DNA from 2 places in the Lysinibacillus sp. NPDC097287 genome. Region 2 is predicted to be linked to the other one. Evidence: predicted binding sites of a transcription regulator. Region 2 holds the regulator's gene; the other holds the start of a gene.

Region 1 (6,385 bases), on a different contig from region 2:
ACTTTATGCCATTCGCTATTGTAAATAGCCATTTCTTCTTTTGTATAGTCTTCAACTGCTGGGAAACGAAGTTCGAAATCTTCGTCCTTTTCAACAGCTTCCATAAAGTCTTTAGTTAATGTAACAGAAATGTTTGCCCCAGTTAAAAACTCTGAGTTATGGACCGTGTAAGTACCACCGTCACGTAATTTATTTTCTGCTTCACGGATAATTGCCTCATCAAATCCACCGTAACCTGGAATTGATTTATAGTTCACAATTCCTTGATACATTGCTTCATCTTGCTGTGATAGAGGCTTAAAGTTTAATTTTTCTTTTGCTAATCGAATAATCGATTCGTCCGTCGTATTTTCGATTAAGTAACGTAAAATACGTGGATTTTGCATTTTTGAAATGATAAATTCCACAATATCTGGATGCCAGTCTGCTAGCATGATCATTTGTGCTCCACGTCTTGAACCACCTTGCTCAACAAGATGAGTCAGCTTAGCAATATCATCAAGCCACGATACAGAACCAGATGATTTACCGTTCACACCACGAGCTAGTGTGTTACGCGGGCGAAGTGTAGAACCGTTTGTCCCAACACCGCCACCTCGGCTCATAATTTCCATAACTTGTTTGCGGTGGTCACTAATGCCTTCGCGAGAATCCGCCACAAATGGCATAACGTAACAGTTGAAGAATGTTACATCTGTTTCAGAGCCCGCTCCGTAAATAACACGGCCAGCTGGAATGAATTTTAATGAAACTAATTGCTCATAAAATTTTTCAAACCATTCTTGACGTTTCTCAGCTGTTTTTTCTACAGAAGCAAGTCCTGTTGCATTTCGTTTAGCAATTTGCTCATAAAAAATTTCAAGAGGCTTCTCTAGCACTTCTATTGAGCGCGTAATCACACCCGTTTCTTGCTCTATCGGATCATCTAAAACGCTACGATAATCTTCATCAATCAAAATATCTGCTGTTTTCGCAGACATATCAATTTTTTGGATTGTCCCTAAACCACGTGCAGGGAATTTCGGATCTGCCTTCACCGTTAATACGACGAAATCACCAGCTTTTAGCGTTTTCTTTTCCGTATCTTTAAAAGAATAGCGATCAATCATGACAAGTCTCGATACACCTTTATGTGTGATGTGCATGTCTGGTGTTACCGGATGAACTTGTGGGAATTGTTCAATGTCCTTGTTTAATTGTTCAATTTGTTTGTTTACTTCGGGTTGATGATTAGCGATTACCATCATTTAGCCTCCCTTTTTCTATACCTTACAATAATAAATACACAATATCATGTGCGATTAAACACTACATATTGTGTATTACCTAATTTCAAAGATACTATATATAGTTTTTTAATTCAACTCTTGCAATTCGTGTCACTTTGTTAACTACTTGTCATGACACGGTTTGAACGCTGAAAAAAATTTTTAAAAACATCGATTTTTTTACTTTTTAAAGTTCCAATCATCATGGGCATATTTTTTTTCTTCGAGTGCTTGTACATATTTTAATTGCCCCTCAGAAAGTGTAAATGGTTTTAACTCAATTTGCAATGTTTTTGCAAAACCATCTCGGAATGCTTCTACACACTGTTCGATTGAAACCGGTTCCTTGACAAGACTATTAATGGATACTGCCTTGTCAGGTAGCTTCTTTCGCATCCGTTCCTTAGCCTCTTCACTATCAAAATTAAACACCGACAATAATTTTTCTTCGTCTAAATCAAGTAAGATTGCACCATGTTGTAAAATAACACCTTTTTGACGTGTTTGCGCACTACCCGCTATTTTTTTACCTTCAACGACAAGTTCATACCAGCTTGGTGCATCGAAGCACACTGCACTTTTTGGCTTTTTCAAGTCTGCCAGTTGTTCTTCCGTAGCTGGCACACTGAAATATGCATCCATCCCTAAGTTTTGAAAACCTTGTAAAATGCCCTCACTGAGTACACGATAAGCTTCTGTAACTGTCTCTGGCATATTTGGATAGCTTTCCGTTACAATGATGCTATAAGTGAGCTCATGTTCGTGTAAAACAGCTCTCCCTCCTGTTGGACGACGTACAAAACCAAGCCCTTGCGCCCGAACTGCCTCTATGTTAATATCTTTTTCGGCCCGTTGAAAATATCCAATGGATACTGTTGCTGGCTCCCATTCATAAAAACGAATGACTGGAGGAATCAGCCCTTCACTATGCCAATCCAGCAGTGCCTCATCTAAGGCCATATTGAAAGAAGGACTACATTTCCCTGAATTTAGAAAATACCATGTTGTCATTTCGTCAGCTCCTACACTTATATGTGTCATTTCAAACCATAATGTAGTTAATTTTATCAAACTCATTGGACTATCGCCACCGCATCTTTTATAATAGTTAAGAAGATAGAAAGGGGTAAGAACATCTTGCAAATACTTATTACAATTGGTGTTATTTTACTGGTTTTGATAGCATATATCGGCATTAATGCGATGCGTCTAAAAAAAGCCGTAACCAATTTAACACAAGAACAGTTTATTGAAGGTTATCGCAAAGCACAATTAATCGATGTGCGCGAACAAAAGGAATTCGACGCTGGTCACATCCTTGGAGCTCGTAATATTCCTTCTACTACACTACGTCAACGCCATAAAGAAATCCGCCCAGATTTACCAGTATATTTATACTGTCAAAATACAGGCCGTAGCGCTCGTGCTGCATTATTTCTAAAAAAACGTGGCTACAACCAAATTTATCAGCTTGACGGTGGATTCCGCACTTGGACTGGTAAAGTAAAAACAAAAAAATAACATAAAAAGAGCTAGCATCTACATTAGATGCTAGCTCTTCTTATAAAAAAACATGAGTTTCTACTATATAAATGTCATTGTCTAATAATTAGCTCATTAATTTTTTTAAAATAAAAATTTATCATGTGTTTGACAAAAACTATATAACAGCGGGGTACAATTTAATACCTTCCATCAAACGTGAATCAATCTTCATATAAAACCACTTTTACTATTAATCTCCGACTTGACCTTTGCAGTATCTTCGAAAGCTTTTTTAGCTATTTCCATCAAGCGTATAGGAAAATCAATAAATAATGAAAAAAATTAAGTCTAATTTCGCTCATTATCGTAAAGATGTAATATGTAATCACTTTATTTTTCTTTTTTCAAAATATAGACAATAATTGCATCTTGAATTACATAGAGATCACTGTTAGGATAAATAGTATCTTACTATAATACAAATTCGTGTTGATATGATTAAAATCAACTAAAATAAGCAATGAATGCTATGGATAAAACTATAGCAGGAGCAATTTCTGGAGAGAGCGCATAACGCGTCGCCGAAGGGTTCACTATCTCAGGCAAAAGGACAGAGGAGTAATAAAAACAAACTTTCATTACAAAAAGAAAGTTGTACCAATCGAATGTTTTCCAATAAATATTTTTTAGTAAAACTAATATTTATGATATGCATATGGTATTTGTTATTCTGACGTTTAAGAGACTAGTGTAGCTACTAGTCTCTTTTTTTATTTGTTGCTTATGTTAATTTCAATGCTTACATCATCTTGGAGGGGTCATCTTGGAGCAACAACAGTTAAAACGTGAATTAAAAAATCGCCATGTTCAATTAATAGCCATCGGTGGTACGATCGGTACAGGCTTATTTCTAGGCTCAGGGAAAGCAATTGCTTTAGCAGGACCTTCCATCATCCTAGCCTACCTAATCGTCGGCATGGCGCTATTTTTCGTCATGCGCGCACTAGGCGAATTGTTATTATCGAATGCTGGCTACACATCATTCACTGATTTTGCAACAGAATATATTGGACCGTGGGCAGGTTATGTCACGGGTTGGACCTACTGGTTCTGTTGGATCATGACTGCCATGGCTGATATTATTGCTGTTGGTGTCTATACAAATTATTGGTTTGATATACCACAATGGGTACCAGCGATTGGCTGCTTAGTATTATTATTAATGCTAAATTTATTAACGGTAAAACTATTTGGCGAACTTGAATTTTGGTTTGCACTTATAAAAATTATTACGATTGTTGCACTGATTATCATTGGTGTATTTATGCTTGTTACAGGGTTCCAAACAAGCTCAGGTACTGTGTCAGTCGGAAATCTATCGGCACATGGAGGATTGTTCCCGAACGGTGTCACTGGCTTTTTAATGGCCTTCCAAATGGTAGTCTTTGCCTTTGTCGGTGTGGAATTAGTCGGCGTTACTGCTGCTGAAACAGCAAATCCACAAAAAAATATCCCATCTGCCATTAATAAAATCCCACTACGTATTTTACTATTTTACGTAGGCGCATTATTCGTTATTTTATGCATCAACCCTTGGAATGAAATGTCCGCTGAAAGCAGTCCGTTTGTACAGGTATTTACGTTAGCAGGAATCCCAATCGCAGCCGGCATCATTAACTTTGTCGTACTGACATCGGCCGCTTCGGCAGGGAACAGTGGATTATTCTCAACAAGCCGTATGCTATATAGTCTAGGAAGCAATAACCAAGCTTCCCCATCATTTGCTAAATTAAATAAAAACAACGTACCGCGTAACGCCCTGATCGTGTCATCAATTGTCGTGTCAGTCGGTGCATTATTAAGTAAGTTGATGCCTGAGAATGCATTTAGTGTGGTAACAACGATAAGTGCTATCTGCTTCATATGGGTTTGGAGCATTATCCTAATCTCACATATCATTTACAAACGTAGAAACCGTGCATTACATGAAGCATCTATTTTTAAAGCACCACTAACACCATTCATTAACTATGTAGTATTAGGCTTCTTTGTATTTTTATTAATCATTATGTTCTTTTCTGAGGCAACACGTACAGCACTACTACTAACGCCTGTATGGTTTATCATGCTGTTTGTTATTTATAAAGTGAAAAGTAAGAACTAAAAAAACTGTAGATAACCTCATTTTCATTGAGGTTATCTACAGTCTATGGCTAGCATCTTTACTGGATGCTAGCTTTTTTTATTACACTCTTATTTATCATCTTTATACATATCTGTATAAAGAAGCTCTTGTTTTTTAGACAGCTTGACAAAGGCAGTTTGCCATGTTTTGCGAGCAGTATCACCGTTTTCTGCAGGGATAGCTACATATAAGGCATGAATCTCTTCTACTTTTTTCAAGTCCTCCTCAGCTTGTGTTAGCTTCGAATAGTTTCTCACCACGCTTTTTTCAGAAGAACTCAACTTGTCATATGCAGCTCGAATGCTCTTCACATCGCCTTGCAAGTCCGCCTTATAAACACCATTTTGAAGGAGTTTATTGATGGACTCCACTAAGCCAAATGCCGTTTCATTCGCCCCTTGTTGTCCTTGTTCCGCTTCTATAATCTTTTGGCGAACATCTTCACTCACTAAGTTCATTTGCTTTGCTGTAAGCTTAGCGAAAGATTTAATGACTGTTGTTGGATTACTAGCAAACGATTTATCATACTGCTTCATAAATGACTCTACCTTTTTCACATCTGCTTCTGCTGTTTTTAAAATAGAGTAATTTGTTACAAGTTTTTTATCGCTAGTACTAAGATTTTTATATTGAGCAGATAGATTTTTAATTTCTCCCACAGTCACTGTATACAAACCGTTAGATACGATTTTTCCGATGGCATTATTTAACGTTTTAATATCTGGTGCATTGCCATCTACAAGACGATTATCTAGTAGCGCATCAAATTGCGGTTTTGCTAAATGCTGCTGATTTGCAGGCAATTTTGCATAAGCCTTTTCTACGGATTCAATCTTTTTCGCTTGCTTCTCAACATTCGTTTCTTCACGAGCGGCCTGCACTTTTTTATGGAAAGATACTACTGCTTTAACATCTTTACTTGCTGCAGTTAATAAATAATAATTCGTGACATACTTACGCGCAGCAGATGAAAGATTTTTGTAAGTAGTTGTTGCTGTATTAACAGCAGTTTCTAGTTGTGTGAACGAATATTTTGTTAGATCAGCAAACTTGGCTATATCAGCTTTTAGTGCCTCTGCTGCCGCTTTATCTGCAGGCTCTTTCCCGTTATTATCAACCGTCACATTCGGCGGATTATTCAATAACAGATCTTCATTATAGACAAGAGATTGTTGTAAACTCGTCAGCTTATTATATGCCTTTAAAGCACTGTTATAGCTCGATTGTAATTTACTTTCCTTCACACCATTTATGGCTGTGAGCGAATTATATTCGTCTATTTGCTTAATGACTTTTTCAGCTGTCTTTAAGTCTTTTTGTAGCGTCGCGATGGCTGCATAACCTATGACTTTGGCCTCTGAATTTGTCGTTAAATTTTTATAAGCAGCGATAATTCTGTTCACATTGCTCACATGATCCTGCCATGTTTCCGCCGTCGGATTTATTG
Region 2 (6,385 bases):
TCAACACGTAAGCCTGCAGCAGTTAATTGCTCTTCGATTTGTTTTGCATAGTCGAAGTGCGCTTCATTGGATACAGGAATTACTTCTACTTGTACTGGTGCTAACCAAGTTGGGAAGGCACCTTTGTACTCTTCGATTAAGAAGGCTACGAAACGTTCCATTGTTGATACAACACCACGGTGAATAACGACCGGACGATGTGGTTTACCATCTTCACCAACGTATGTTAAGTCGAAGCGTTCTGGTAATAAGAAGTCAAGTTGAACTGTAGATAATGTTTCTTCTTTACCAATCGCAGTTTTTACTTGTACGTCAAGTTTTGGACCATAGAATGCAGCTTCACCTTCAGCCTCGAAGTAATCTAGGCCAAGTTCATCCATCGCTTCTTTTAACATACCTTGTGCTTTTTCCCACATTGCATCGTCATCAAAGTATTTCTCAGTATCCGCTGGGTCACGGTAAGAAAGACGGAATGAGTAGTCTTTTAAATCAAAGTCTTTGTATACTTCTTGGATTAATTGAACAACTTTTTGGAATTCGGCTTTAATTTGGTCTGGGCGAACGAATAGGTGCGCATCATTTAACGTCATCCCACGTACACGTTGTAGCCCTGAAACAGCACCTGACATTTCATAACGGTGCATTGTACCAAGTTCAGCAATACGTAATGGTAGGTTACGGTAAGAGTGCTTGCTGTTTTTGTATACCATCATATGGTGAGGGCAGTTCATCGGACGCATAATTAATGTTTCATTGTCCATTTCCATTGGTGGGAAAATTGAATCTTGGTAATGATCCCAGTGACCAGAAGTTTGGTATAACTCTTTTGAACCAAGTACTGGTGTGTAAACATGTTTGTAACCAAGTGATAATTCTTTATCAACGATATATCGCTCAATCACACGACGGATTGTCGCACCATTTGGTAACCAAAGTGGTAAACCTTGGCCAACTTTTTGTGAAGATGTGAATAGCTCTAATTCTTTACCAATTTTACGGTGATCACGTTCTTTTGCTTCTTCAAGCATTTGTAGGTGATGTTTTAGCTCTTCTTTTTTGAAGAAAGCTGTACCGTAGATACGTTGAAGCATTTTATTGTCTGAGTTACCTCTCCAATAAGCACCTGCTAATGATAATAATTTGAATTCACGAAGTTTACCTGTAGATGGTACGTGAATACCACGGCAAAGGTCGAAGAATTCACCTTGATAGTAAATTGACACTTGCTCGTCAGCCGGAATAGCCTCAAGTAATTCTAATTTGTATTCATCATCAATTTCAGTGAAAATCGCCTGTGCTTCATTACGAGAAACATTTTTGCGTTCAATTTCGATGTTTTCAGCGATGATTTTTTTCATTTCTTTTTCGATTGCTGGTAAATCGTCAGCAGTAATTGGTGTTGGTGCATCAATGTCGTAGTAGAAACCACCTTCGATAACTGGACCGATTCCTAATTTCACGTCTGGGAATAGACGTTTTACAGCTTGTGCAGTTAAGTGAGCTGTTGAGTGACGTAGGATTTCAAGCGCTTCTGCATCATCTTGTGTGATAATTGCAATTGTTGCATCCTCTTCGATTGGTGTTTTTAGGTCTACTAATTCACCGTTTACTTTACCTGCGTAAGCTTTTTTGCGAAGCCCCGGGCTAATTGATAAGGCTACATCATCTGTTGATGTGCCTTTTGCAAATTCCTTAACAGCGCCATCTGGGAACGTTAATTTAATCATATCTGACATTTTGTTTGCACTCCTTATTGGGTTTAATTGTTATGCATGATGTGATTGGAACTCTGTGTTCATCTTATGTTGAGCGAATTAGCGTCGGCGTTGAGCGCCCCGGCACCAATGTTGAGCGACCTGACACCAATGTTGAGCGCCTTACCACTAAAGTCGAGCGTTCCACCACCGATGTTGAGCGATCTACCACACAACTTGAGTGACCAACATCAAAATCACTCAAAAAAAACAAAAAAGCCCCGTCCCTAACGAAAGGGACGAAGCGTATGCTCGTGGTTCCACCCTTCTTCCTTCCGACTAAAAAGTCAGACGAAGCTCAAGGCTAGCTAACGGGCTAGTACCGGCGAAAGATTATTCCCTCTCGCTGCTCAGTAGGTAGTAAATCAAATGTTCACACTAGGAAGCTTACAGCCAATGACTTCCCTCTCTACAAGTAGATACACAAGATCCATGTCCTCATCAATGCATTTCAATGATATATATTATATGTGACAGTATACGCTCGATTGTCGCAAAATGCAACCTGCAAAATTACCCTCGGCGATTTTTCCCACCCATTTGTACAGGCTCGGTTATTGCCTTAATGCGCTCCATAATACGCGCAGCTTTCACGACCTCTAAATCACCCTTTTGCGATTGTGCTAAATGATGCTCTAGCTCATCGTAGTTAAAATTTGACGTAATAAAGGTCGGCAACTGCTCTGCCATACGGTAATGGAAAATCGTACCGAGTATTTCATCACGTGTCCAAGCCGACATTGTTTCTGCTCCTAAATCATCGAGCATTAACACAGGTGCTTTTTTCACGTAATCAACTTTTTCTTGCAACGTATTATCACCAATGGCATTTTTCATTTCTCGTAAAAATTCTGGCACAAATACGACTACAGATTTCACTTTAAGCGTCGCCAGCTCATTTGCTAATGCACCTAAAACAAAAGACTTACCAACGCCAAACTGACCATATAAATAAAGACCCTTTGTTGGTAATTTTCCTGTCTCGCGTGTTTTTTGAACAAAATCAGCAGCACGATTTGCAATATCTACACGTGAATAATCATCGATGAATAAATCACCAATCGTTGCTTGTAGCACGTCTTTTGGCATATGCATACTAGCAATCATATTAGCGACATCACGGCGATCATCTTCACGTATTTTTTGCTCGCATCGTACGTAATCGATTTCCACAGTATTGCGCACTGTTCGTAATTTTGGAATAAAACCCTCTAAGTTATTTGTGCAATGTGCTGTATTGTCACAGCCACAGCACTCCGTAGATTGACTAATGAATTCATGCAGCTTTGGTAAATTACGTTCGATCGCATCATAGCTAAGTTCCTCCATATGTTCAGCTAAAAAATCCTGCACACGTGGATTTTCTAAGATTTCTCGTCGCATCGCCTCGTAACGTTCTTGAAAAGATGGTACCTTCACTGCGCGTTGCAGCGGTCCATTAATTGGTTCCACGGTTATTCACCTGCCTTACTTTTGTTGATTGCCTAACTTGTCTAATATTTTTTGTCGTTCCTTTTCAAAATCCGTACCGCCAGTATTCGTCGTTTCTGCCGGTACTTCTTCTGATTTCTCATTACGCTTATAAAACCAATCGGGCACTTTCTCCTCGCGGCGATTAGTCGTACGTCCTTTTGTATAATTACTACTTTTGGCTGGCGTTTGCGGCTTGTTTTTCCAGGCTGTGTATTTATCATGCTCTTGGCGTGCAAGCTCCATAGCCTCTTTAGCTGTTTTTAAATTTTTCCGCACCCAATGGTCAGCAATTGTCTCCACGTACTTTTTCGGTAGCTTCATGTCAGTCGTTAACATAACATACTCCAATAAAGCGTTAACCACCCCGATAGGCATACCGTGCTGAACAATCAAGCTATCTGCAAGCTGTACAGACGTTTGTAATGGTTCTTTGCCATTATTAATATCACGCAGCACTTGCACAGGCGGTGTTGTCTCTAAATAATGTTGTAATTCCTGGTCTTTTGTCATTTGAGCCTTTTCTTCGACGCTCGGCGTATCATACACACGTGCAAGCTTTGGCGGTTCCTTAGAAACTGTCAGCTTATAATAGTCAGCTGCTGCTTTGCGTAATCGTTCCAATGAAATACCTAAATCATCATCGAGGGCTAAAATTACAACCTTTTGCATATCTAGCGCTGTTAAATGATACAAGAAGGCAAGCTTTGCAATCGCTTCACGCACCTCAAGTGTTAGTAAACTCGACGGTACCAACTGCTCAGACAGCCCTGCCTGCAATAAACCAAAGTCGAACTGCTCAAAATAGAAAGGATAGGTTTTTTGTGACTGCCCTTTTATGCCATCGTCACCTTGTAAATCAGCTGGGATATTCGTACTTACCGGCTTAAATACATCGATAAATGCACGCGAAACATCCTTGTATGACGCCTCCCTAGCAGGTAATATAAAACGCTGACGCAACTTACGATACGCCTGCTCTCCAATTTTGCTAAACAAGAACATTGATAACAAAGGATCCTTCAAAAAGCTATCCGCATCAAGTGGACGTGCTAGTTCATATAAAAAGGATCGTTGCCCTTCAATTTCTTTTTTCCACGTACGTAACAAACCAATTGCCTCTAAAGCAACACGTGCCTCAAATACTTTGCCAATAGGCATGCCAAGTACATTCATTAAATAATAATGTGATTGATGTTGTGTCTTCATTTGCTCGGCCTCTGCCCACAATGTCAAATACAAACTAATCGGCTCAGCACCCGTTAAAGGCTGATAAAACAATGTCACCAGCTGTCGTTCCTGCGTTGAAAGCGCATGAGGTAAGCGAATGTCAAAAGTATCCGCTGGCTGCAACTCCTTATACAAATGAACCAACGTCATTCACCCTCTCTTTGCCACATTATTTTTGCTCAGTTTGTCGTTGGATAATTTCTTTTAACTCCTCAATAAATACGTTAATATCTTTAAATTGACGGTAAACAGATGCAAAACGGACATAAGCAACCTCATCAATTTTCGCTAAGCGGTCCATTACCATTTCACCGACATCTTCAGAACGCACCTCTGCATTTCCGATACGGCGTAAATCTTTTTCAATTGCTAGCACCATTCCCTCTAACACTTCAAGTGAGACAGGGCGTTTTTCGCACGCACGAATTAAACCACGTAATACTTTCTCGCGGCTAAACTCTTCACGTGATCCTTCTTTTTTCACAACTACTAATGGCGTTTCTTCAATTTTTTCGAACGTTGTAAAACGGAAGCCACACGACTCACATTCACGACGTCTTCGTATTTCCTTATTATCATCTACAGGCCTCGAATCCACTACACGTGTTCCGTTAAATTGGCAAGATGGACATCTCATATATTTACTCCCCTGATTTTCCTACAATTTAGTATACCTATTATAACAAAATTTCCCCCGTGGACAAAATCACTTTCATTTCCGAAGTCTAGCACACTTACTTAAATAAAAAAACACACCGAAATCAAAAGGATTTCAGTGTGTATTCATACTACATATTTATTATGCGTTAACTGTTTCTAATGCTACTGAAACTTTTTTCGCAAGATCTACTACACGTGCAGAGTAACCCCACTCGTTATCGTACCAAGCAAGTACTTTTACTTTGCGGTTAGCCATAACGATTGTAGAAAGACCATCTACTGTAGATGAGAAAGTTGTTGTATTAAAGTCTGCCGATACAAGCGGCTCCATTGTGAAGTTTAAAATCCCCTTCATTGGTCCTTCAGTAGCTGCTTTTTCAAATGCAGCATTTACTGATTCTACTGTTACATCCGTATCTAAATCAACAACAAGGTCAACAAGAGAAACGTTTGGAGTTGGAACACGTAGTGCCATACCATGAATCTTGCCATCTAGCTCAGGTAATACTAGTTTTAAAGCTTTTGCAGCACCCGTTGATGTTGGGATGATTGACTGTGCGCAACCACGCGCGCGACGTAAGTCTTTATGTGGATTATCAAGATTTTTTTGATCATTTGTGTATGCATGAACAGTTGTCATTAAACCGTTGTTAATGCCGAATGTGTCATTTAATATTTTTGCTACTGGTGCTAAGCAGTTAGTTGTACAAGAAGCGTTTGAAATCACGTCATGTTTTTCAAGGTCAAGTAATTCGTCATTAACACCTAATACTACAGTGATATCTTCGTTTTTACCTGGTGCTGTTAAGATAACTTTTTTTGCGCCCGCTTCTAAGTGCATTGCCGCTTTTTCACGTTCGTTGAATTTACCAGTTGCTTCAATAACGATATCTACGCCCATTGCTGCCCATGGTAATTGTAATGGATCACGTTCGCTAATAATTTGTACGCGTTTACCATTTACCATTAGTGCATCGCCTGCTGTTTCAATTGTACCTTCGAATGTTCCGTGATTTGTGTCATACTTAATCAAATGTGCTAACGTTTCAGCCGGGTAGCTGGCGTTAATCGCAACGATATTTAAATCCTCCTGTACAATCGCTTGACGGAAAACCATACGTCCGATACGTCCGAAACCATTAATAGCAATAGATACTGTCATTTATAAATCCTCCTGTGAATACGTTTTCATATTAATTATATACTATACGAAATTAGTATAACACAATTTTAAAAAAGATGAACATTAAATACGTGCATTAGAAAAGTTC

What was found. The regulator NrdR, encoded in region 2, represses ribonucleotide reductase genes. The targets are predictions, from matches to a motif close to AACACNATATATNGTGTT.
Region 1: ACIQ2D_RS03930 (vitamin B12-dependent ribonucleotide reductase) is a predicted target of NrdR. The motif match lies at 1,305-1,322, and genes of this name have one in related genera.

The regions. Positions count from the first base shown of each region.
Region 1 covers NZ_JBIWCX010000002.1:170,958-177,342, reverse strand. The annotation lists gene ACIQ2D_RS03930 (vitamin B12-dependent ribonucleotide reductase) at 1-1,244, opposite strand, end outside; gene ACIQ2D_RS03925 (lipoate--protein ligase family protein) at 1,449-2,279, opposite strand; gene ACIQ2D_RS03920 (rhodanese-like domain-containing protein) at 2,406-2,789, shown strand; glycine riboswitch at 3,301-3,377, shown strand; gene ACIQ2D_RS03915 (amino acid permease) at 3,577-4,917, shown strand; gene ACIQ2D_RS03910 (hypothetical protein) at 5,007-6,385, opposite strand, start outside.
Region 2 covers NZ_JBIWCX010000006.1:156,503-162,887, reverse strand. The annotation lists gene thrS (threonine--tRNA ligase) at 1-1,736, opposite strand, end outside; gene dnaI (primosomal protein DnaI) at 2,268-3,197, opposite strand; gene ACIQ2D_RS10905 (replication initiation and membrane attachment family protein) at 3,222-4,604, opposite strand; gene nrdR (transcriptional regulator NrdR) at 4,624-5,091, opposite strand; gene ACIQ2D_RS10895 (glyceraldehyde-3-phosphate dehydrogenase) at 5,254-6,276, opposite strand.